4 regions of the Streptomyces sp. NPDC051740 genome follow, and region 1 is predicted to be linked to each of the others. Evidence: riboswitches for the same ligand, from Rfam matches in the RefSeq annotation. Region 1 holds a riboswitch; each other region holds the start of a gene.
The links. Region 1 has a riboswitch for cobalamin ahead of ACIA6T_RS32120 (ABC transporter substrate-binding protein). Riboswitches for the same ligand answer to the same signal wherever they lie in the genome.

Region 1 (5,407 bases):
CCCCGGTGGGTCGCTACTCGGCACGCTGCTCGGCTGGCGGGCCACGTTCTGGGCTGTCGCCGCTCTCTGCCTGCCCGCGGCTCTCGGCATCCTGAGGGGGATCCCGGCAGGACGTGTGAAGGAAGAGGCGACCGGCGGGCCGGCCCTGCGAACGGAGCTCGCCCAGCTCGCCAGGCCGCGGCTGCTCCTGGTGATGCTGCTCGGCGCGCTGGTGAACGCGGCGACCTTCGCGAGCCTCACCTTCCTCGCCCCCGTGGTGACCGACACCGCCGGGCTGGGCGAGCTGTGGATCTCTGTCGCTCTGGTGTCCTTCGGCGCCGGTTCCTTCGTGGGTGTCACCGTTGCCGGACGGCTGTCCGACGAGCGCCCCGCCCTGGTCCTCGCAGTCGGCGGTCCGCTGCTGCTCCTCGGCTGGCCGGTGCTGGCCGTACTGGCCGACGAGCCGGTCGCCCTGCTCGCCCTCGTCCTCGTCCAGGGCGCGCTGTCGTTCGCGCTGGGCAGCACGCTGATCACACGGGTCCTCTACGAGGCGGCAGGAGCCCCCACCATGGCCGGCTCCTACGCGACCGCCGCCCTCAACGCCGGCGCCGCCGTCGGCCCCCTCATCGCCGCGGCCACCCTCAACACCACGGCCGGGAACCTCGGGCCACTGTGGGCGAGCGGGATCCTGGTCGCTGTCGCGCTGCTCATCGCGTTCCCCCTCCGCACCACCGTCGCGGCCGGCCGAGGCGCCGAGGCCGGCGCCCTCCACGTCGGCACCTGAACCCGTGAAGAGGAACGGGCCCGGACGGTCGCGCTCCGGAACGTCCACCGCAACCACCGCCGGCCCCGCACCGCCGCATGGACGTCACCGACGTCGCTCGATCACAGCCCGGTGGCCGCCCAGGTGGTCACGGCGGCGGTGACGACGAGTCCGACGTCGAGTGCGTTCCTGCGGTCCTCGCCGGCCAGGTGGACGGCGATCGCACCGATCCGCAGGAGGACGAAGCAGAGGGCCGCGGCCGACGCCGGCCAGGGCGCGGTACCCGTCAGCGGGGGCAGGACCAGGCCGGTCGCGCCGAGTACTTCGACCGTCCCCAGCGTCCTGAGGGCGGGCGAGGACACGTGGTCGACCCAGGCCGTCATCGGTCGGAGCTGATCGCGGCTGCGGACCGTCTTCGGCGTGCCCGCGTAGAGGTGGAAGAGAGCGAGGGGTCCCGCGACGATCCAATAGGCGATGCTCATGATTCCCGTTCACGGGCCACCGCTTCGTGGGCCCGTAGCCGGGTCCGACGTGCCGCCCCAGCGGTTCACAGAGAACCTCGGCTCTTCCTCGTCCGTCATGGCGCCAGGATACGGAGGTTGCCGTGAGCCGGCGCGATGATTGTGCGGTCGGGGGCGCGGACGGCACCCGGCGCCATGCCCGGACGTTTGGATGGGGAAGTTGATGCTGCTGATGGGGAATCACATGACGTCCCACAGAGGACGTCCGCGATGGTGTCGTCGATCTCGATGCCGGCCGTGAAGACGGGTGTGCCGAGGAGCAGGCGCAGCGCGGTCTCGGGCAGGCGGGGCCGGAGGTGGGTGCCGAGATAGCCGCCGACCAGGCCGCCGAGCCCGCAGGCGAGGCCGGGCGGCGAGTGGGGGCGACGTCGCCGGAGCCGAGCAGCGACAGCAGCGCGTAGGCGGCCCCGACGAGTGAGGTGGTGAACGTGGCGGCGAGAGCGGCTGGTGCGATGCGGGCCATGGGCACGCCGCGGGCGGCGAGGATCGGCCCGGGCAGGGAGCCGCCGCCGATGCCGTAGACCCCGCCGATGATCCCGACCGCGAGGGCGAGCGCGGTGGGCGCGGCCGGGGACGGCTCCGCTTTGGCGGCCGGCCGGCGTGTGGCCGCGGTGAGGGTGCCGGTGCACAGCCATGGGCGGAGCGGCAGCAGCAGGGCGGCGGTCAGCAGCCGGGAGACGCCGGGGCCGGGGAGGGCGAGGACGCGGATCGCGGTGCCGAGGACGACGCCGGGCAGGGTTCCGGCGGCCTGGCGCCGGGCCAGGCCGTCGCGCAGAGCGCTGTCGTGGCGGTACCGCCACAGGGCGCCCGGCCCGGCCACCATGTTGAACAGCGGATTCGTCGACGTGATCGCCGGATTAGGCACGGCGAAGACGCTCAGGTGAACCGGAAGGAGGAACACGGCCCCGACACCCCGACCGGCGCGGTCACCATCGCGGTCGGCAGGCAGGCCGACAAGCCCGCCCACACCGTCCACTCCACCCGGCCCCCGTTGTGTTTTCTGCGGTCCCGCAACGGGGCCGCTGGCCTCCGGGCCCGGCATGATTGTGTCCTCCTGTCGAACGGATGACCTGGGGGGTGGTGTCACCGGGCCCGGGAGGTGCCGTCGGAGACGCTGATCAGAGGTCCGGCCACCGCCCGGTCCGGCGCAACGCCGGGCAGTTCGCGGGCGGCAGGTCTGCATAACGTGGATGCGCGAGCACGACACCCGAGCCGAGGCCGGCACCGCCAACACCCCCCGCGCTCCGACCGCTGCCCGGCCAGTATCAGCGGGGCGAGCGAGCGAAGGGCGGGCCCGTGACGGAATGTTCACGAACAGCAGGAACAGCCGGGCGGGCCGCCGTGCCCGTCGGCCTCCGCAGCCACGGCCGGGGCCGGGGCCGATCAGAGCGGTGGAGGACGCGAGGGTACCGGCGGTCAGGGCGACGATCGCCTCGATGACGTTGTAGGTGATCGTGACCGAGCGCACGAGCTGACCGTACGACGGACTTGATAGTCTCCATGGGCCAGTCGAGCCACACCCGAGGCCAGGGAATCCGGTGCGAATCCGGAACTGACGCGCAGCGGTGAGGGGGACGGGCGGGGCACGACGCCACTGGGAGACCGGGAAGGCGCTCCGGCCGGACGAACCCGAGTCCGAAGACCTGCTGGCACCTTCGCGCCCCGGCGCGGAGGGACGTCCGTAGGCCAGGCTCCGCGTACGAGCCCCGACCCCGGAGGCATGCCCGTGCTCCGTACCCCCGCCCTTCTCCGCACCGCGGCGCTCCTCCTCGCGTCCGCCCTGCCGCTCACCGCCTGCGGCTCCTCCGGCGACGATGACGCGAAGCCCGAGGAGACCTCCGTCGCCGGCTACCCGGTGACGTTGGACAACTGCGGTGACGAGGTCACCCTGAAGTCGGTGCCGAAGCGGGCCGTCTCCCTCAATCAGGGCACCACGGAGATTCTGCTCTCCCTGGGACTCGCCGACCGCATGGCCGGTACGGCGACCTGGACCGACCCGGTGATGAAGGGGCTGGAGAAGGCCAACGCGTCCGTGCCGCGTCTCGCCGACAACAACCCCTCCTTCGAGAAGGTCCTGGGCGCCGAACCCGACCTCGTCACCGCCTCGTTCGTCTCCACCCTCGGCAAGGGCGGGGTCGCCACCCGCGAGCAGTTCGAGGAGTTGGGCGTGCCCACGTACGTCTCGCCGTCCGATTGCTCCGAGGGCAAGGACAATGACAGCGGCGGTGACGGATCGCGCAGCGAACCGCTCACCCTCGACGCCGTCTACGGCGAGATACGCGACTTGGCCCGCGCGTTCGGCGTGGAGGAGCGCGGCGAGAAGCTCGTCGCCTCGCTGAAGAACCGGGTGAGCACGGCCACCGCCGGACTGCACGCATCCGACGTCTCCCTCATGTACTGGTTCGCCAACTCCCAGTCGCCCTACCTCGCCGGCTGCTGTGGCGCGCCCGGCGCCATCACCCGCGCCGTCGGTGCCGAGAACGCCTTCGCGGACACCCACGACGAATGGCCCCAGATCAACTGGGAGACCGTCGCCGACCGTGACCCCGACGTCATCGTGATCGGCGACCTGACCCGCAAGCAGCAGACCGCCGAGACCGCCGCGGCCAAGATACGCTTCCTGGAGACCAACCCCGCCACCCGCAATCTGGCCGCCGTGAGGAAGAAGCGGTACGTCCTGTTGAGCGGGCAGGCGATGAACCCGTCCATCCGCACCATCGAGGGCATCGAGAAGGTCGCGGCCGGTCTGCGCGGCTTCGGGCTCGCCGAGTGAGCGTCCGCACCCTGCTGCCGCCGGCCGGCGGACTGGCCGCGCTGCTCGCGTCGATCGCCGTGGCCGTGACGATCGGCCCCGCCGACATCTCCACCGGTGACGTCTGGGCGTCCGTCGCGGCCCATCTCGGCCTCGGCGAGAGCACGCCGGCACCGCTGCGGGACGGCATCGTATGGAACCTGCGCATGCCCCGCACCCTCCTCGCCGCCGTGTGCGGCGCCGGGCTCGCGGTGTGCGGGGCGGTGATGCAGTCGCTGCTGCGTAATCCGCTGGCCGATCCCTTCGTCCTCGGGGTGTCCTCAGGCGCTTCGACGGGTGCGGTCGCCGTGGTCGTGCTGGGGGTGGGCGGCGGGGTGGTGTCCCTGTCGGCGGGTGCCTTCCTCGGGGCGCTGCTCTCCTTCGCGCTTGTGCTGCTGCTCAGCCACACCCTCGGCGGCAGCACCGACCGGGTCGTCCTGTCCGGGGTCGCGGCCATGCAGCTGTTCTCGGCGCTGACCTCCTTCATCGTCCTCACCTCGGCGGACGCGGAGACCACCCGGGGCGTGCTGTTCTGGCTGCTCGGCTCGCTCACAGGCGCCGACTGGGGACAGGTGCTGCTCTGCACCGCCGTCCTGACGGTGGTCCTCGTCGTCTGCCTCGGGTACGCGAGCACGCTGGACGCCTTCGCGTTCGGTGACGAGGCCGCCGCCGGACTCGGGGTCCGGGTCGCCCGCACCCGCCTGGTCCTGCTCTGCGCCACCGCACTGCTCACCGCCGCGCTGGTCAGCTGTGCCGGTGCGATCGGCTTCGTCGGCCTGGTCCTCCCGCACGCCACCCGTGCCCTCACCGGCGCGGGCCACGTCCGCCTGCTGCCGGTCACGGCGCTGACCGGGGCCGTCTTCCTGGTGTGGGTGGACACCCTCGCCCGTACCGTCCTCGATCCCCAGGAGGTTCCCGTGGGCGTGGTGACGTCCCTCATCGGCGTACCGGCGTTCGTGGCCGTACTCCACCGCGGACGGAGAAGGACGTGACCGGCCTGGACGCGGACCGCGTCGTACGGCGCCTCGCCGACCGGCTCGTCGTCGACGGCGTCACCCTCACCCTGCGCCCCGGCGAGACCGTCGGCCTACTCGGCCCCAACGGCTCGGGAAAGTCCACGCTGTTGAGGCTGATGGCAGGGGTCCTCGCACCCACCGCCGGAGTCGTGACGCTGGACGGGCGCCCGCTCGCCGAGGTCGGCCGCCGCGCCACCGCCCGCCGGATCGCCACCGTCGAGCAGCACGCCCACACCCAGACCGAACTGACCGTCCGGGACGTCGTCGCCCTCGGCCGCATCCCGCACCGCCGCGCCTGGTCGCCGCCGACGGCGGCCGACGCGGAAGCCGTTGCCGA
Region 2 (5,407 bases), on a different contig from region 1:
GAGCCGATCAGGGTGAGCACGGGGAGCAGTCCGGAGCGCAGGGCGTGGCCGAGCAGGACGGTGCGTTCGCTCAGGCCGCGGGCGCGAGCGCCGCGCACGGGGTCCTCCGCGAGGGCGTCGCCGACGCCCTGACGGACGTAGAGCGTGAACCAGGGCAGTTGGGAGACGGCGAGGACGCCTGCGGGCAGGATCAGGTGGCTCGTGACCTGGCCGAGGGTGACCTGGTCGCTGCCGGTGTCGGTGAGGCCGCCGGCCGGGAGGACGTCCAGCTCGAGGGCGAACAGCCAGACGGCGAGCAGGGCGATCCAGAAGACCGGGGCGGCCTCCAGGGCGTACGCGAGGGAGGTGACCGTACGGTCGAGGAGCGAGCCGGGGCGGCGGGCGGCGAGGACGCCGAGCACGGTGCCGAGCAGGACGGCGACGGCGAACGCGACGGCGCACAACAGGGCCGACCAGACCAGGCGTTCGCCGATCACCTCGGCCACGGGCTGGCGCATCACGGTGGACTGGCCGAGGTCGCCGCCGGACGCGGAGGTCAGCCAGTCCCACCAGCGGGCGGTGAACGGCCGGTCCACGCCGAGGTTCTCCCGCAGCCGGTCCAGGGTCTCCTGGTCGGCGCCGAGCGCGGCGGTGCCGGCGTACGCCTTGACGGGGTCGAAGGGGGAGGCGGCGGCGACGGCGAACACGCCGAAGGTGACGACCAGCAGCACGGGCACGGCGAACAGGGACCGCCGTGCCGTGAGCCGGGTCATCTCTCCCCAGGGGAGTGCGGTCATGCCGTGGGCTGCCAGTCCTCGACGTTCCACCAGGGGCCGCTGGCGAAGCCGTGTTCGTGGGGTTCGGTCTGGGTGGTGAGGTCCTTCCAGCGGTCGGCGAGGACGTACATGTGGTCGATGTGGGTGAGGAAGGTGTAGCCGGGGTTCTTCACCAGTTCGCGCTGGAGGGTTTCGTAGGCGGCCTTGCGGTCCTCGGGGTCCTGGCTGCGGCGGCCGGTGTCGAGGGCCTCGTCCACGGCCGGGTCGTCGTACCGGGCCATGTTGTTGAAGCCGTCGCCGGCGAGGGAGGAGTGCAGCAGCGTGTAGAGGCCGAAGTCGGGGTCACCGGTGCTGCCGAAGCCGGCGAGGACGGCGTCGTGCTTCATCCGGGGTTCGATGACCTCCCAGGTGGCGCTCTCCACCTTGACGTCGATGCCGGCCTTCCTGGCGTCGGAGGCGTAGGCCAGGGCGTGGTCCTGGCGGACCTTGTCGCCGGAGGGGTAGGAGAGGGTGAAGCGGGCGGCGCGGCCGTCCTTGGCGCGGATGCCGTCCTCGCCGGCCTTCCAGCCGGCCTCGTCGAGGATGCTCCCGGCCTCGTCGAGGTCCTGGGAGCGTTCGGCGTCCTCGGCGAACCAGGGGTCGTCGACGGGCAGCGGGCCGTAGGCGGGGCGGCCGGCGCCGTCGAGGATCTTGTCGACCATGGTCTCGCGGTCCACGGCGAGGTCCAGGGCGCGGCGGATCGCGGTGTCGCCGGTGACGGGGTCGCCGGTGGGGAGGGTGACGGCGCGGAAGTCGTACGACGTCGCCCGGTACGTCTTCCTGCCGCCGTCGTTCCCGAAGGTGGCGGCGAGGTTGGGCGGGAGGGTCGCGCCGTCGAGGTCACCGGAGCGCAGCCGGGTGGCGCGGACGTCGTCGTCGGCGATGATCGCCATGGTGAGCTTTTTCACCTTCGGGGCGCCGCCCCAGTAGTCCGGGTTGGCCTTGAAGGTGAGCTTTTCGCCCTTGCTCCAGCCGGTGAGCACGTACGGTCCGGTGCCGATCGGTTCGGTGTTGAAGGAGCCGGTGTCGGGGTCCTGCCCGCCCGCGATGTGCTCGGGGACGACGGGCAGCACCGTGCGGGCGGCGAAGGCCGCGTAGGGGTAGTCGAGGGTGAAGACGACCTTGTCGTCGCCGTCGGCCCGGACCTCCTTGACGGCGTCCAGTTCGCTCTTGGCGGTGTTGTTGGTCCTGTCGTCCAGCACGGTGTCGTACGTGAAGACCACGTCGTCGGCGGTCAGCGGCTCGCCGTCGCTGAACTTCACGCCGTCGCGCAGGGTGTACGTGTAGGTGCGGCCGCCGTCGGTGACCTCGGGGAGCGCCTTCGCCAGGGCCGGCTTCAGCTTCATGCCGGCGTCGCGGGCGAGGAGTCCGTCGAAGATCTTGGAGTTGCCGTCCTTGCCGTAGCCGAGCAGGGGGCTGAGCGTGTCCGGTTCGGACGGGACCCCGATCACGACGGATTCGGCGGACGCTCCGCCGTCCGCGCCGCCGTCGCCCGGCGCCGAGCAGGCGGCTACCGCACCGGCCATCGCGACCGCGGCGGCGGTACCCCGTATTCGTCGGGTCGTCATCGAACCTCACATCCCTGTTGCCCAGAAATCGTTGTTGCATATTAATTGCAGTAAGGTACTGCCCAGGACCGCGGCCCCCCACTCCCCCGCCCCGACGGACGGTGCCGCTCGTGTCAAGTGCGCAGGTGTGCGCCGGGGTGCGAGCCGTCGGGCGCCGTCCGCGCGCCCCCTGTGACCGCTTGTCACCGGACCGGAACGGGCACTACTGTCACCACGCCTTGGTGACGGGAAATCGGTGCGATACCGGTGCGGCCCTCGCCACTGTGATCGGGAAGTCCGGCTCCAGTCCTCACGGACGGCCACTGGGCCCTAGGGCCCGGGAAGGCGGAGCACGGGCGGTGGTACCCGTCAGCCAGGAGACCGGCCAAGGCACGTCAACCATCCACGAGGTGCTGGAGAGGGTCTGCTGAGCCATGCACATAGCCGAGGGTTTTCTGCCACCGGCGCACGCGGTCGCCTGGGGCGCCGCGTCGGCGCCGTTCGTCGTCCACGGAGCCCGGTCGCTCATCCGTGAAGTCAGGGAACATCCCGAGAGCACGCTGCTGCTCGGCGCGTCGGGAGCGTTCACGTTCGTCCTGTCCGCGCTGAAACTGCCGTCGGTCACCGGGAGTTGCTCCCACCCCACCGGCACGGGTCTGGGCGCGATCCTGTTCCGGCCGCCGGTCATGGCGGTACTGGGCACCATCACCCTGCTGTTCCAGGCGCTGCTGCTCGCCCACGGGGGGCTGACCACACTGGGCGCCAACGTCTTCTCGATGGCGATCGTCGGCCCCTGGGCCGGGTACGGCGTCTACCGGCTGCTGCGCCGGTACGACGTGCCGCTGATGGTGGCGGTGTTCTTCGGCGCGTTCGTCGCCGACCTGTCGACGTACTGCGTGACGAGCGTGCAGCTGGCGCTCGCCTTCCCCGACCCGGGGAGCGGATTCCGGGGCGCGCTGGGCAAGTTCGGCTCCATCTTCGCCGTGACGCAGATCCCGCTCGCGGTGAGCGAGGGGCTGCTGACCGTGCTGGTGACGCGCATGCTGGTGCAGTCGAGCAAGGGGGAGCTGACCCGGCTCGGCGTGCTGGTGACGTCGGCGGCCGGGCGGAGGACGGCGAAGTCGTCCGACCCGGCGGAGGCGGTGGCCCGATGAGCCGCGACGCGAAGATCAACATGCTGCTGCTGGTGCTGGTGGCCGCGCTCTCCGTGATCCCGTTGGTGTTCGGGCTCGGCGACCACAAGGAGGAGCCGTTCACCGGCGCGGACGCCGAGGCGGAGACGGCGATCACCGAGATCGACCCGGACTACGAGCCGTGGTTCTCCCCGCTGTACGAACCGCCGTCCGGGGAGATCGAGTCGGCGCTGTTCGCCCTCCAGGCGGCGATCGGCACGGGCGTCCTCACGTACTACTTCGGGCTGCGGCGCGGGCGGCGGCAGGGGGAGGAGCGGGCGCTGGCACGGCTGCGGGCCGGGACGGACGCGGACGCCGGTGACGGGGCCGTCTCCGAACGACGACGGGTCTGACGGCACGTGCTGCCGATCGACGCGGCGGCGCACAGCAGTCGCTGGCGCCGCCGTCATCCCGTGGACAAGGCCGTGCTGGGGCTGGGGCTCACCCTGCTCGCCGTCTCGCTGCCGCCGTGGCCGGGCGCGGCCCTGGTGCTGGTGACGGCGCTCGTGGTGCTGCTCGGCCCGGCGGGGGTGCCGGGACTGCGGCTGTGGCGGGCGTACCGGGTGCCGCTGGGCTTCTGCGTCACCGGGGCGCTGACGCTGCTGGTGCGGGTGGGCGGGCCGGACGGGTTCGTGTCCTGGGCCGAGGACGGGCCGCTGCGCGCCGGGGAGTTGATGCTGCGCACGTCGGCGGCCTCGCTGGGCGTGCTGCTGTTCGCCTTCACCACGCCCATGTCGGATCTGCTGCCGCGTCTGGTGCGGGCCGGGGTTCCGGCGCCGCTCGTGGACGTGGCGCTGGTGACGTACCGGATGAGCTTCCTGCTGCTGGACTCGGTGCGCCGCGTCCGGGAGGCGCAGGCGGCCCGGCTCGGGCACACCACCCGGGCGGCGACGTGGCGTTCGCTGGGCGGGCTGGGCGCGACCGCGTTCGTCCGGTCCTTCGACCGGGCGGCGCGACTGCAGACCGGGCTGGCCGGACGCGGTTACGACGGCACCCTGCGCGTGCTGGTGCCCGAGGCCCGTGTCTCCGTCCGGTTCACGGCGCTGAGCGTGGCGCTCCTCGCGGCACTGGCCGCCCTCACCTTCGTACTGGAAAGGCCATTGTCGTGAGCGAGTCCGTGCTGGTGGCCCTGCGGGGCGCGTCGTTCGCGTACGAGGACGGCCCGCCCGTGCTCAGCGGCCTGGACTTCGAGGTGCGCGAGGGGCGCGCGCTGGCGTTGCTGGGGCGCAACGGCAGCGGGAAGACGACGCTGATGCGGCTGCTGAGCGGTGGACTGCGGCCGGTGGGCGGCGAGTTGACCGTCGAGGGGCGTCCGGTGCGCCACGACCGCAAAGGGCTGACGGCGTTGCGCACCACCGTGCAACTGGTGGTGCAGGACCCCGACGACCAGTTGTTCGCGGCGTCCGTCGGCCAGGACGTGTCGTTCGGGCCGCTCAACCTCGGCCTGTCCGACACGGAGGTACGCGCCCGGGTGGCGGAGTCGCTCGCCGCGCTGGACATCACCGCCCTCGCCGACCGTCCCACGCACCTGTTGTCCTACGGGCAGCGCAAGCGGACGGCCATCGCGGGCGCGGTCGCCATGCGGCCCCGCGTCCTGATCCTCGACGAACCGACGGCGGGCCTGGACCCCGACGGCCAGGAACGCCTTCTCGCGACCCTCGACGGCCTGCGCGAGAACGGCACGACGGTCGTCATGGCCACCCACGACGTGGACCTCGCCCTGCGCTGGGCCGACGACGCGGCCCTGCTCACCCCGTCCGGCGCGCACACGGGCCCGGCACCCGAGATGCTGTCCCGCACGGATCTCCTCGCGGCGGCGGGGCTGCGGCTGCCGTGGGGGGTGGTGGTCGGGCGGCTGCTGCGGGCGCAGGGGTTGGTGACCGGCACGGCCGCC
Region 3 (5,407 bases), on a different contig from region 1:
GGGGCGGAGTGTGGCGAGGTCCCTGGTGAGGGTGATCCGGCCGGCGGCGGTGGCGTGGACGGTGAGTCCGGGTTCGGTGGGCAGGGGGCCGCCGGGGGGCATTCTGAGCGCGGCGTCGCTGGCGAGCCGGCCGGCGGCCACCGCGGTGGCGGCGGCCCCTATCACGGCGGTGACGGCTGCGGCCGTCGCTCTGGCAGTGCGCACGTTCTCCAGTGTCATGTCGGGACGGGTACCCGGCCAGCGGGCGCCGCACAGCCGGGCTGTGCCCGTGTCTTTTCCGTCCGTGGGGTGCCGTCGTCGTGGGGGTGGGGTTTTTCGCCCCCGCCGCCCCTTCCCGTCCCGTCCCGTCCCCGGGGGCTGTGCCCCCGGACCCCCCTTGTCCTCAAACGCCGGACGGGCTGGAAGTACTGGAAGTACCGGACGGACTGGAAGTACCGGACGGGCTTGATTGCCCGTAGTCCCGCAGGCGGTCCCCCACCTCCGTCAGTTGCTCCGGGGTGAGCAGGTGGGGGGACAGGTCCGGGAGTGAGGACGCGGTCAGCCAGAGGCGGCACATCCATTCCAGTTGGGCCGTGCGGTCGTAGGCCTGGGTGAGGGTCGTGCCGTGGGTGACGGTGCCGTGGTTCTGGAGGAGGCAGCCGGTGCGGCCGTCCAGGGCGCGGAGCATGTTCTCGGCCAGTTCGTCCGTGCCGTACGTCGCGTAGCGGGCGACCCGGACGGGTCCGCCGAGTGCCGCCGCCATGTAGTGGATCAGCGGCAGCTCGTCGACGAGCGTGGAGACGGCCGTGGCGTGCACGGCGTGCGTGTGCACGACGGCGCGCGCGCCGGTGGTGCGGTAGACGGCCAGGTGCATGGGCAGCTCGCTGGTGGGGACGAGCGTGCCGAGGACCTGCCGGCCGGTGAGGTCGACGCCGGTCACGTCGTCCGGCGTCAGCCGGTCGTACGGCACTCCCGACGGTGTGACGAGGACGGTCTCGCCGACCCGTACCGAGACGTTGCCCGAGGTGCCGACGACGAGTCCGTCGGCGACGGTCCGGCGCGCGGCCCCGACAAGTTCCGCCCAGGCGCGCGCCTCCTCCTCGCGCACGTCCCGGGTGCCTCCTGCTTCCCGTCCGTCCCCTGGCTGCTCAGTCATGCCGTGATCCTGCCAGGCGGCCATCCGGCGGAGGGTCCACCCCCTCTTACGGTCACCACGATGCCCGTTCCAGTTCATCTTCCGTTCACCCTGGTTACCTACGTTCGACCAGCCAATGACCTCGAACGATTGCCTGGGTAAATGGAAAACTTCTCGCTGATCCTCGCGATTGTGGTGGTAACCGCACTCGCGTTCGATTTCACGAACGGTTTCCACGACACCGCGAACGCGATGGCAACGACCATTTCGACCGGTGCTCTCAAACCCAAGGTCGCGGTGGCCATGTCCGCCGTGCTGAACCTTGTGGGCGCTTTTCTCTCGGTGGAGGTCGCCAACACGATCTCCAAAGGACTCGTCGACGAGTCCGGCATCCGTCCCGAGGTCATCTTCGCCGCGTTGGTCGGCGCGATCCTCTGGAACCTCCTGACCTGGCTGGTCGGTCTGCCGTCCAGCTCCTCGCACGCCCTCATGGGCGGTCTGATCGGCGCCGCCGTCGCCTCCGCCGGTCTCGGCGCGGTCCACGGCGACGTCCTCGTCACCAAGGTCCTGCTCCCCGCGATCGCCGCCCCGCTGGTGGCCGGCATTGCCGCCATGTTCGCCACCCGGCTGACCTACCGCCTGGGCCGCAAGGCCGACGGCAAGGCCTCCGAGAAGGGCTACCGCGCCGGACAGATCGCCTCCGCCGGCCTGGTCTCCCTGGCCCACGGCACCAACGACGCCCAGAAGACGATGGGCATCATCACCCTCGCCCTGGTCGCCGGCGGCGCCGTCGCCCCCGACTCCGACCCGCCGCTGTGGGTCATCCTCTCCGCGGGCATCGCCATCGCGATGGGCACCTACCTCGGCGGCTGGCGCATCATCCGCACCATGGGCAAGGGCCTGACCGACCTCCAGCCGCAGCAGGGCTTCGCCGCCCAGACCAGTGCCGCGACGGTCATCCTGGCCTCCTCGCACCTCGGTTTCTCCCTCTCCACCACGCATTCCGTTTCCGGTTCCGTGATGGGCGCGGGCCTGGGCCGCAAGGGCGGTGTCGTCCGCTGGTCGACGGCCACCCGGATGTTCGTCGCCTGGGGCCTGACGCTGCCGGCGGCGGCCCTGGTCGCGGCGCTCGCCGAGTGGGTCTGCGGCTTCGGCGACTGGGGCACCGCCCTCGTGGCCGTCTTCCTGGTCGCCTCCAGCGCCGCCATCTGGAAGATCTCCCGGCGCGAGGTCGTCGACCACACCAACGTCAACGACCACGACGAGGCGCCGGACGAGGAGCCGCCCGGCGTGGTGACGCAGGCGATGGCCGCGGTCACCCCGCCCCCGGCGGGCACCGTGACCGACGACCTCTCGGCCACCATCCCGGCGCCGGTCCCCACCGACCCCGCGGCCCCGGCGGCCCCGTCGGCCGCGACCACCGTCTGACCGCGACCCGGTACGAAGGAAGAAGAGCACCATGAAGATCGACTGGGCGGCCCTCGGTTCCGTCTTCGGCGTCAGCCTCGTGGTCACCGTGGCCCTGGTGGGCCTGTTCACCCTCGGCATCAACGGCCTGTCCCGCCGCGAGCGGGCCGCCGCCCAGGGCCAGTCCGCGGCCCTGGCGGTCACCGGCGCCTACGCCTGCTTCGCGGCGTGCACGGCGGCGGTGGGGTACGGCATCTACCTGATCATGGCCTGATCCACAGGCCGCACACGTGAGCGGGCGGGGGGGGGGGGGGGGGGGGGGGGGGGGGGCGGGGGGCGGCCGGCGGGGGGGGGGCGGGGGGCCCCGGCGGGGGGGCCCCCCCCCCCCCCCCCCCCCGCCGCCGGCCCCCCCCCCCCCCCGCCCCCCCCGCCCCCCCCCCCCCCCCCCCCCCCCCCCCCCCCCCCCCCCCCCCCCCCCCCCCCCCCCCCCCCCCCCCCCCCCCCCCGCTCGTACGGGTGCGCACCTCCGCGCCCCCGCTCGCGGGTTCACCCACCGGAACCCCTCTGTGGGCCTCAGCACACTTCAGCCTCGCAGGTCAACGGCAAGTTGACGGCCCTTCCGGGGCCGTGGTGGACTGCCTCAGCCACTACGGCGGCAGGAGAGGAAGCCGGTGCGATTCCGGCGCGGTCCCGCCACTGTCACCGGGGTGAACACCCCGGGAGCCAGGAACTCTCACCGCCGGTCTCGTCGAACCAGGGCGTGGACACCCTGAGTGAGGACATAACGCCATGCGCGGCTGCCTGCCGAGGTCGATCAGCGACACACCGCCCCGCCCCGGGGCCACTCCCGCCGGATCCTTCACCGGCTGATCCCATGGGTGCCGATCGCGTGTTCGCGTACGGCGCCGCCGCCGGCCTCCTCGGCGACCTGCTGTTCGGCGATCCCCGCCGAGGGCATCCGGTCGCCGCTTTCGGGCGGGCCGCGGCTGCCGTGGAACGAGTGCTGTGGCGGGACGACCGGGGCCGGGGCGCGGTGCACACCGCCGTGTGCGTCGGCGGGACCGTCGCGCTGGGCGCCCTCGCCTCCCGCCGCGTACGCTCCTCCCCCGCCGCCTCCGCCGCCCTGACCGGTGTCGCCACCTGGGCCGTCGTCGGCGGGACCTCGCTGGCCCGGGAGGCCCGCGCCATCGGGCGGGCGCTGGAGGCCGGGGACGTCGAGGCGGCGCGGGCGCGGCTGCCGCACCTGTGCGGCCGGGACCCGCAGGCCCTGGACGCCGACGGGATCGCCCGCGCGGTGGTCGAGTCCGTCGCCGAGAACACCTCCGACGCCGTGGTGGGCGCGCTGGTGTGGGGTGCCGTCGCCGGGGTGCCGGGCCTGCTCGGCTTCCGGGCCGTCAACACGCTGGACGCGATGGTCGGCCACAAGTCGCCCCGTTACCGCCGCTACGGCTGGGCCTCCGCCCGCCTCGACGACGTCGCCGGCTGGCCGGGAGCGCGGCTGACCGCCGTCCTCGCCGCGCTCGCGGGACCGGACCCGCGCGGGGCCGTACGGGCGTGGCGCGCGGACGCCGCCGAGCACCCGAGCCCCAACGCCGGGCCCGTCGAGGCGTCCTTCGCGGGCGCGCTCGGCGTACGGCTCGGCGGCACCCTCTCCTACGGCGGGCGGGTCGAGCACCGGCCCGTGCTCAACGGCGGCGGGCGTGCCGTCGCCGTGGCCGACATCGACCGGGCGGTACGGCTCTCGCGGCGGGTCGGCTGGCTCGCACTGGGGGTCGGTGCCGCCGCGCGGAGCGTCATGAAGGGACGTGCATCGTGAGCGGTGGGGGGCTGCTGGTCGCCGGGACCACCTCGGACGCCGGCAAGAGCGTGGTGACCGCCGGGATCTGCCGGTGGCTGGTGCGGCAGGGAGTGAAGGTCGCGCCGTTCAAGGCGCAGAACATGTCGCTGAACTCGTTCGTGACCCGGGAGGGCGCCGAGATCGGGCGGGCGCAGGCCATGCAGGCCCAGGCCTGCCGCGTCGAGCCGACCGCGCTGATGAACCCGGTGCTGCTCAAGCCGGGCGGTGAGCGGTCCAGCCAGGTGGTGCTGCTGGGCAGGGCCGTCGGTGAGATGAGCGCCCGCGGGTACCACGGAGGGCGGCAGCAGCGGCTCCTCGGCACGGTGCTGGACTGTCTGGAGCAGTTGCGGGGCACGTATGACGCGGTGATCTGTGAGGGGGCCGGCAGCCCGGCCGAGATCAACCTGCGCCGCACCGACATCGTCAACATGGGGATCGCCCGGGGCGCCGGCCTGCCGGTCCTGGTGGTCGGCGACATCGACCGGGGCGGCGTCTTCGCGTCCTTCTTCGGTACCGTCGCGCTGCTCTCCCCCGAGGACCAGGAACTGGTCGCCGGGTTCCTGGTGAACAAGTTCCGGGGCGACGTGTCGCTGCTGGAACCGGGCCTGGACATGCTGCACGGCCTGACCGGGCGGCGGACGTACGGCGTGCTGCCCTTCCGGCACGGGCTCGGCATCGACGAGGAGGACGGACTCCGGGTGTCGCTGCGCGGCACCGTACGGGAGTCCGCGGTGGCCGCGCCGGTCGGTGAGGACGTGCTGCGGGTCGCCGTGTGCGCGATCCCCCTGATGTCCAACTTCACCGACGTGGACGCGCTCGCCGCCGAACCGGGTGTCGTGGTGCGGTTCGTGGACCGTCCCGAGGAGCTGGCCGACGCCGACCTCGTGGTCGTACCGGGCACCCGCGGGACCGTACGGGCGCTGGAGTGGCTGCGGGAGCGCGGGCTGGCGGACGCGCTGAAGCGGCGGGCGGCCGAGGGGCGGCCCGTGCTGGGGATCTGCGGGGGCTTCCAGCTCCTCGGGGAGCACATCGAGGACGACGTGGAGAGC
Region 4 (5,407 bases), on a different contig from region 1:
AGCCGGAGTGGCAGGGGATCTGACCGCCCCCTGTGGTCTGGACCAGCCCCCGCCCCGGGGGTATACAAAGGGGATCACGGAGCGTGCGGGGCACACCCCCGCCCCGAGCCGTGCCACGATGTCAGCCGCGGCCGATGGGGATGTCGGTCGTTTCGGCACCCGGAGCCGGGAAGGCAGAGCATGAGCACCGACGTCAGCAGTGCGGAGAACGAGGGTGGGACCACGGTCCGTACCGCGCGTGTGCCCAAGTACTACCGGCTGAAGAAGCACCTGCTCGACATGACCGAGACGGCGCCGCCCGGCACTCCGGTCCCGCCCGAGCGCACCCTGGCGGCGGAGTTCGACACCTCGCGCACCACCGTGCGCCAGGCGCTCTCGGAGCTGGTCGTCGAGGGGCGCCTCGAACGCATCCAGGGCAAGGGGACCTTCGTCGCCAAGCCCAAGGTCTCCCAGGCGCTCCAGCTCACGTCGTACACCGAGGACATGCGCGCCCAGGGTCTGGAGCCCACCTCGCAGCTGCTGGACCTCGGCTACATCACCGCCGACGACCGGCTCGCCGGGCTGCTCGACATCACGGCCGGCGGGCGGGTGCTGCGCATCGAGCGGCTGCGCATGGCCAACGGCGAGCCGATGGCCATCGAGACCACCCATCTGAGCGCCAAGCGCTTCCCCGCGCTGCGCCGCAGTCTGACGAAGTACACCTCCCTCTACACCGCCCTCGCCGAGGTGTACGACGTCCATCTCGCGGAGGCCGAGGAGACCATCGAGACGTCCCTGGCCACCCCGCGCGAGGCCGGCCTGCTCGGCACCGACGTCGGTCTGCCGATGCTGATGCTGTCCCGGCACTCGCGGGACCGGGACGGACAGCCGGTGGAGTGGGTGCGGTCGGTGTACCGGGGCGACCGGTACAAGTTCGTCGCGCGCCTGAAGCGCCCCCAGGACTGAGTCCGCAGCAGGCCGCAGAGGGCTCGTACCGGGCCCCGAGCGGGCCCTGAGCGGGCTCGCGAAACCCGACGAAACGGGCGGTCGACAAGGTTTTCGTTGCTGTTGTCTCTCGGTTGAGCGGCACCTGGGTACCGCTATGCGGACGAGGGGTTACGACCGCGCTACGCCCTGCCCTACATTTCCGCGCATTGACGCCGGTGATCAGTGAGGGGACGGGAACCGTCTGATGTCACAAGCCCCAGAAACCACAGGAGGACCGGTGGTGACGCCCGTGCGCGTCGTCATCGCCCTCTGTCTCGTCGCACCGTTCGTGGCCATGTTGTGGGTCGGGTCCTACGCGAAGACCGACCCGACGTTCATCGGCATCCCGTTCTTCTACTGGTACCAGATGCTGTGGGTGCTGGTCTCCACCGCCCTGACGATGATCGCGTACAAGCTCTGGCAGCGTGACCAGCGCGCCCGCTCGGCCGCGAAGGGCGGTGCGTCGCAGTGAACGACGGCGTGAACGGCGTGGCACTCGCCGTCTTCATCTTCTTCTTCCTGCTGGTCACGGCCATGGGGTTCATGGCCGCGCGCTGGCGCAAGGCCGAGAACGAGCACAGCCTCGACGAGTGGGGCCTGGGCGGACGGTCGTTCGGGACCTGGGTCACCTGGTTCCTGCTCGGCGGCGACCTGTACACCGCGTACACGTTCGTGGCCGTACCGGCGGCGATCTACGCGGCGGGCGCGGCCGGCTTCTTCGCGGTGCCGTACACGATCCTGGTGTACCCGCTGATCTTCACCTTCCTGCCCCGGCTGTGGTCGGTGTCGCACAAGCACGGCTACGTCACGACGTCCGACTTCGTGCGCGGCCGGTTCGGCTCGAAGGGGCTGTCGCTGGCCGTCGCGGTCACCGGCATCCTGGCCACGATGCCGTACATCGCGCTCCAGCTGGTCGGCATCCAGGCCGTGCTGGACGTGATGGGTGTCGGCGGCGGCGAGGACACCAACTGGTTCGTCAAGGACCTGCCGCTGCTGATCGCCTTCGGCGTGCTGGCGGCGTACACGTACTCGTCGGGTCTGCGGGCCCCCGCGCTGATCGCGTTCGTCAAGGACACGCTGATCTACATCGTGATCGCGGTGGCGATCATCTACATCCCGATCAAGCTGGGCGGCTTCGACGAGATCTTCGCCAAGGCGAGCGAGGCGTACGGCCAGACCAACCCGGCCACGGGCGCGCCACGCGGTGCGCTGGTGCCGGGCGAGGCGGGCCAGTGGACGTACGCCACGCTGGCGCTCGGCTCGGCGCTCGCGCTGTTCATGTACCCGCACTCGATCACGGCGACGCTGTCCTCGCGCAGCCGTGAGGTGATCCGCCGCAACACCACGATCCTTCCGCTGTACTCCCTGATGCTGGGCCTGCTGGCGCTGCTCGGCTTCATGGCGATCGCGGCCGGGGTCAAGGTCGACAACGGCCAGCTGGCGATCCCGCAGCTGTTCGAGAACATGTTCCCGGACTGGTTCGCGGGCGTGGCCTTCGCGGCCATCGGCATCGGCGCGCTGGTACCGGCGGCGATCATGTCGATCGCGGCGGCGAACCTGTTCACCCGCAACATCTACAAGGACTTCATCAAGCCGGACGCGACGCCGAAGCAGGAGACCCAGGTCTCCAAGATCGTGTCCCTGCTGGTGAAGGTGGGCGCGCTGGTCTTCGTCCTGACCATGGACAAGACGGTCGCGATCAACTTCCAGCTCCTCGGCGGCATCTGGATCCTGCAGACCTTCCCGGCGCTGGTGGGCGGCCTGTTCACCCGCTGGTTCCACCGCTGGGCGCTGATCGGCGGCTGGGCGGTCGGCATGGTCTACGGCACGGCCGCCGCGTACGGGGTGGCCTCGCCGACGCAGAAGCACTTCGGCGGGTCGTCCAAGGAGATCCCGGGCATCGGGGAGATCGGCTACATCGGCCTCACCGCGTTCGTGCTCAACGTCCTGGTCACGGTCGTCCTGACCTTCGTCCTGAGGGCCGTCAAGGCTCCCGAGGGCATCGACGAGACCAAGCCGCAGGACTACACGGCGGACGCGGGCGACCCCGGCGTCCAGGTGGAGCTTCCGCCGGCCACGGCGGGCAGCAGCCACTGACGCCGGTGACGTACGACGACGGGCCGCCGGAGAAATCCGGCGGCCCGTCGTCGTACCCGTCCGGCAGACTCCCCCCATGGACATCGTCATCCGGCCGGTGGAACCCGGCGAGCACGAGGAACTCGGTGAGATCACCGCGCAGGCCTATCTGCTGGACGGGCTGCTCGACTTCGGGGAGAGCGACGCGTACCTCGGTGAGCTGCGGAACGTGGGGAAACGGGCGGCCGCCGCCGAGGTGCTGGTCGCCGTGGCGAACGGGTCGGTGCTGGGCGGGGTGACCTTCGTGCCGGGCCCCGGTCCGATGGCCGACATAGCGGGGCCGGGCGAGGCGGAGATCCGGATGCTGGCGGTCGCCCGCGCGGGCCGGGGACGGGGTGCCGGGGAGGCCCTGGTGCGTGCCTGCGTGGACCGGGCGCGGGCCGTCGAGGGGTGCGGACGGGTCGTGCTGTCGACCCAGCGCACCATGCGTGCCGCCCACCGCGTCTACGAACGGCTCGGTTTCACCCGCACCCCGGAACGCGACTGGAACCCGCTGCCGGAGCTGGACGACATCATGCTCCTCACCTATGAGTTGACACTCTGAGACCAGCGCGACACAAGATATGGGGTTGCTGGCGGCACCCGACACAAGATGTATGCTCATGCTCGCTGTCGTCGCAGGGGAATCCGGTGTGAATCCGGAACTGTCCCGCAACGGTGTACCCATGCCCGCGTACGCGTGTGCACGGGCGTCAGTCCGAGGACCTGCCGACAGTGCGCCCGGCCGTCCGGTCCGGGTGCCCTGACGTCCGGGCCTCGCGGAATGGGCCGGTGGACGCGACGCCGCGTGCGCTCGTGTACTGCCCCCTGCGCTCTTCGAGGCCCCCGTGCCGAGCGAGGGAGAGCCCCACGTGACCATCGCGCCAGCCGATCCGGCTTCAGCGATCGACGTGCCCGAGGAGAGCGGCGGCCCCGGTGCCGCGCTGCTGCGGACCCTGACCGAGCTGACCGCCGACCTGCCCGACGCCGACCCCGGCCGGGTCGCCGCCGCCGCGCTGCGCGGCCGGTCCGCTTCCGCCGACGAGGCGGAGCTGCGGGAGCTGGCCACCGAGGCGGCGGCCGGGCTCATCTCCGAGGACCCGGCCTACTCCCGGCTCGCCGCCCGGCTGCTGACCATCGGCATCCGCGCCGAGGCCGCCTCGCAGGGCGTCACCTCGTTCACCGGGTCCGTCGCGACCGGGCACCGCGAGGGCCTGATCTCCGACCGGACCGCCGCGTTCGTCCGGCTGCACGCCGCCCGTCTGGACGCGCTGATCGACACCGGGGCCGACGACCGCTTCGGCTACTTCGGCCTGCGCACCCTGCACAGCCGCTACCTGCTGCGGCATCCGGTCACCCGCAAGGTCGTCGAGACGCCCCAGCACTTCCTGCTGCGGGTCGCCACCGGACTCGCCGAGGACGACGGCGCCCGCTCCGTGGACGAGGTCGCCGCGCTGTACGGGCTGATGAGCCGCCTGGACTACCTGCCCTCCTCCCCCACGCTGTTCAACTCCGGCACGCGCCACCCGCAGATGTCGTCCTGCTACCTCCTCGACTCCCCCAAGGACGAGCTGGACTCCATCTACGACCGCTACCACCAGGTCGCCCGCCTCTCGAAGCACGCCGGCGGCATCGGCCTGTCCTACTCCCGCATCCGCGCCCGGGGTTCGCTGATCCGCGGCACCAACGGGCACTCCAACGGCATCGTCCCGTTCCTGAAGACGCTGGACGCCTCGGTCGCCGCCGTGAACCAGGGCGGCCGGCGCAAGGGCGCGGCGGCGGTCTACCTGGAGACCTGGCACTCCGACATCGAGGAGTTCCTGGAGCTGCGCGACAACACCGGCGAGGACGCCCGCCGTACGCACAATCTGAACCTCGCGCACTGGGTGCCGGACGAGTTCATGCGCCGGGTGAACGCCGACGCGCCCTGGTCGCTGTTCTCCCCGGCGGACGTGCCCGAACTGGTCGACCTGTGGGGCGAGGAGTTCGACGCGGCGTACCGGGCCGCCGAGGCGAAGGGCCTGGCGAGGAAGACCCTCCCGGCCCGCGAGCTGTACGGCCGCATGATGCGCACCCTCGCGCAGACCGGCAACGGCTGGATGACCTTCAAGGACGCGGCCAACCGGACGGCGAACCAGACCGCCGAGCCGGGCCACGTCATCCATTCCTCGAACCTCTGCACGGAGATCCTGGAAGTCACCGACGACGGGGAGACGGCGGTCTGCAACCTGGGATCGGTCAACCTCGGCGCCTTCGTGGACCGGGGGGACATCGACTGGGAGCGCCTCGACGAGACGGTGCGCACCGCTGTGACGTTCCTCGACCG

Region 2: linked by a shared signal. The riboswitch ahead of ACIA6T_RS08720 (energy-coupling factor ABC transporter permease) and the one ahead of ACIA6T_RS32120 (ABC transporter substrate-binding protein) in region 1 are both predicted to bind cobalamin.
Region 3: linked by a shared signal. The riboswitch ahead of ACIA6T_RS25035 (cobalamin biosynthesis protein) and the one ahead of ACIA6T_RS32120 (ABC transporter substrate-binding protein) in region 1 are both predicted to bind cobalamin.
Region 4: linked by a shared signal. The riboswitch ahead of ACIA6T_RS15860 (ribonucleoside-diphosphate reductase subunit alpha) and the one ahead of ACIA6T_RS32120 (ABC transporter substrate-binding protein) in region 1 are both predicted to bind cobalamin.

What each region holds. Positions count from the first base shown of each region.
Region 1 is NZ_JBITCL010000029.1:21,944-27,350, reverse strand. It holds gene ACIA6T_RS32140 (Cmx/CmrA family chloramphenicol efflux MFS transporter) at 1-763, shown strand, start outside; gene ACIA6T_RS32135 (DoxX family protein) at 865-1,224, opposite strand; partial or broken gene ACIA6T_RS32130 (TSUP family transporter) at 1,494-2,244, opposite strand; partial or broken gene ACIA6T_RS32125 (cation transporter) at 2,636-2,725, opposite strand; cobalamin riboswitch at 2,753-2,929, shown strand; gene ACIA6T_RS32120 (ABC transporter substrate-binding protein) at 2,984-4,036, shown strand; gene ACIA6T_RS32115 (FecCD family ABC transporter permease) at 4,033-5,046, shown strand; gene ACIA6T_RS32110 (ABC transporter ATP-binding protein) at 5,043-5,407, shown strand, end outside.
Region 2 is NZ_JBITCL010000004.1:149,065-154,471, reverse strand. It holds gene ACIA6T_RS08730 (ABC transporter permease) at 1-752, opposite strand, end outside; gene ACIA6T_RS08725 (ABC transporter substrate-binding protein) at 773-2,362, opposite strand; cobalamin riboswitch at 2,565-2,746, shown strand; gene ACIA6T_RS08720 (energy-coupling factor ABC transporter permease) at 2,776-3,495, shown strand; gene ACIA6T_RS08715 (energy-coupling factor ABC transporter substrate-binding protein) at 3,492-3,866, shown strand; gene cbiQ (cobalt ECF transporter T component CbiQ) at 3,873-4,622, shown strand; gene ACIA6T_RS08705 (energy-coupling factor ABC transporter ATP-binding protein) at 4,619-5,407, shown strand, end outside.
Region 3 is NZ_JBITCL010000016.1:59,946-65,352, forward strand. It holds gene ACIA6T_RS25015 (alpha/beta hydrolase) at 1-204, opposite strand, end outside; gene ACIA6T_RS25020 (class II aldolase/adducin family protein) at 383-1,135, opposite strand; gene ACIA6T_RS25025 (anion permease) at 1,277-2,542, shown strand; gene ACIA6T_RS25030 (hypothetical protein) at 2,574-2,795, shown strand; cobalamin riboswitch at 3,136-3,274, shown strand; gene ACIA6T_RS25035 (cobalamin biosynthesis protein) at 3,396-4,337, shown strand; gene ACIA6T_RS25040 (cobyric acid synthase) at 4,334-5,407, shown strand, end outside.
Region 4 is NZ_JBITCL010000008.1:134,776-140,182, reverse strand. It holds gene nagB (glucosamine-6-phosphate deaminase) at 1-23, shown strand, start outside; gene ACIA6T_RS15880 (GntR family transcriptional regulator) at 181-945, shown strand; gene ACIA6T_RS15875 (DUF3311 domain-containing protein) at 1,172-1,438, shown strand; gene mctP (monocarboxylate uptake permease MctP) at 1,435-3,063, shown strand; gene ACIA6T_RS15865 (GNAT family N-acetyltransferase) at 3,140-3,646, shown strand; cobalamin riboswitch at 3,662-3,830, shown strand; gene ACIA6T_RS15860 (ribonucleoside-diphosphate reductase subunit alpha) at 3,954-5,407, shown strand, end outside.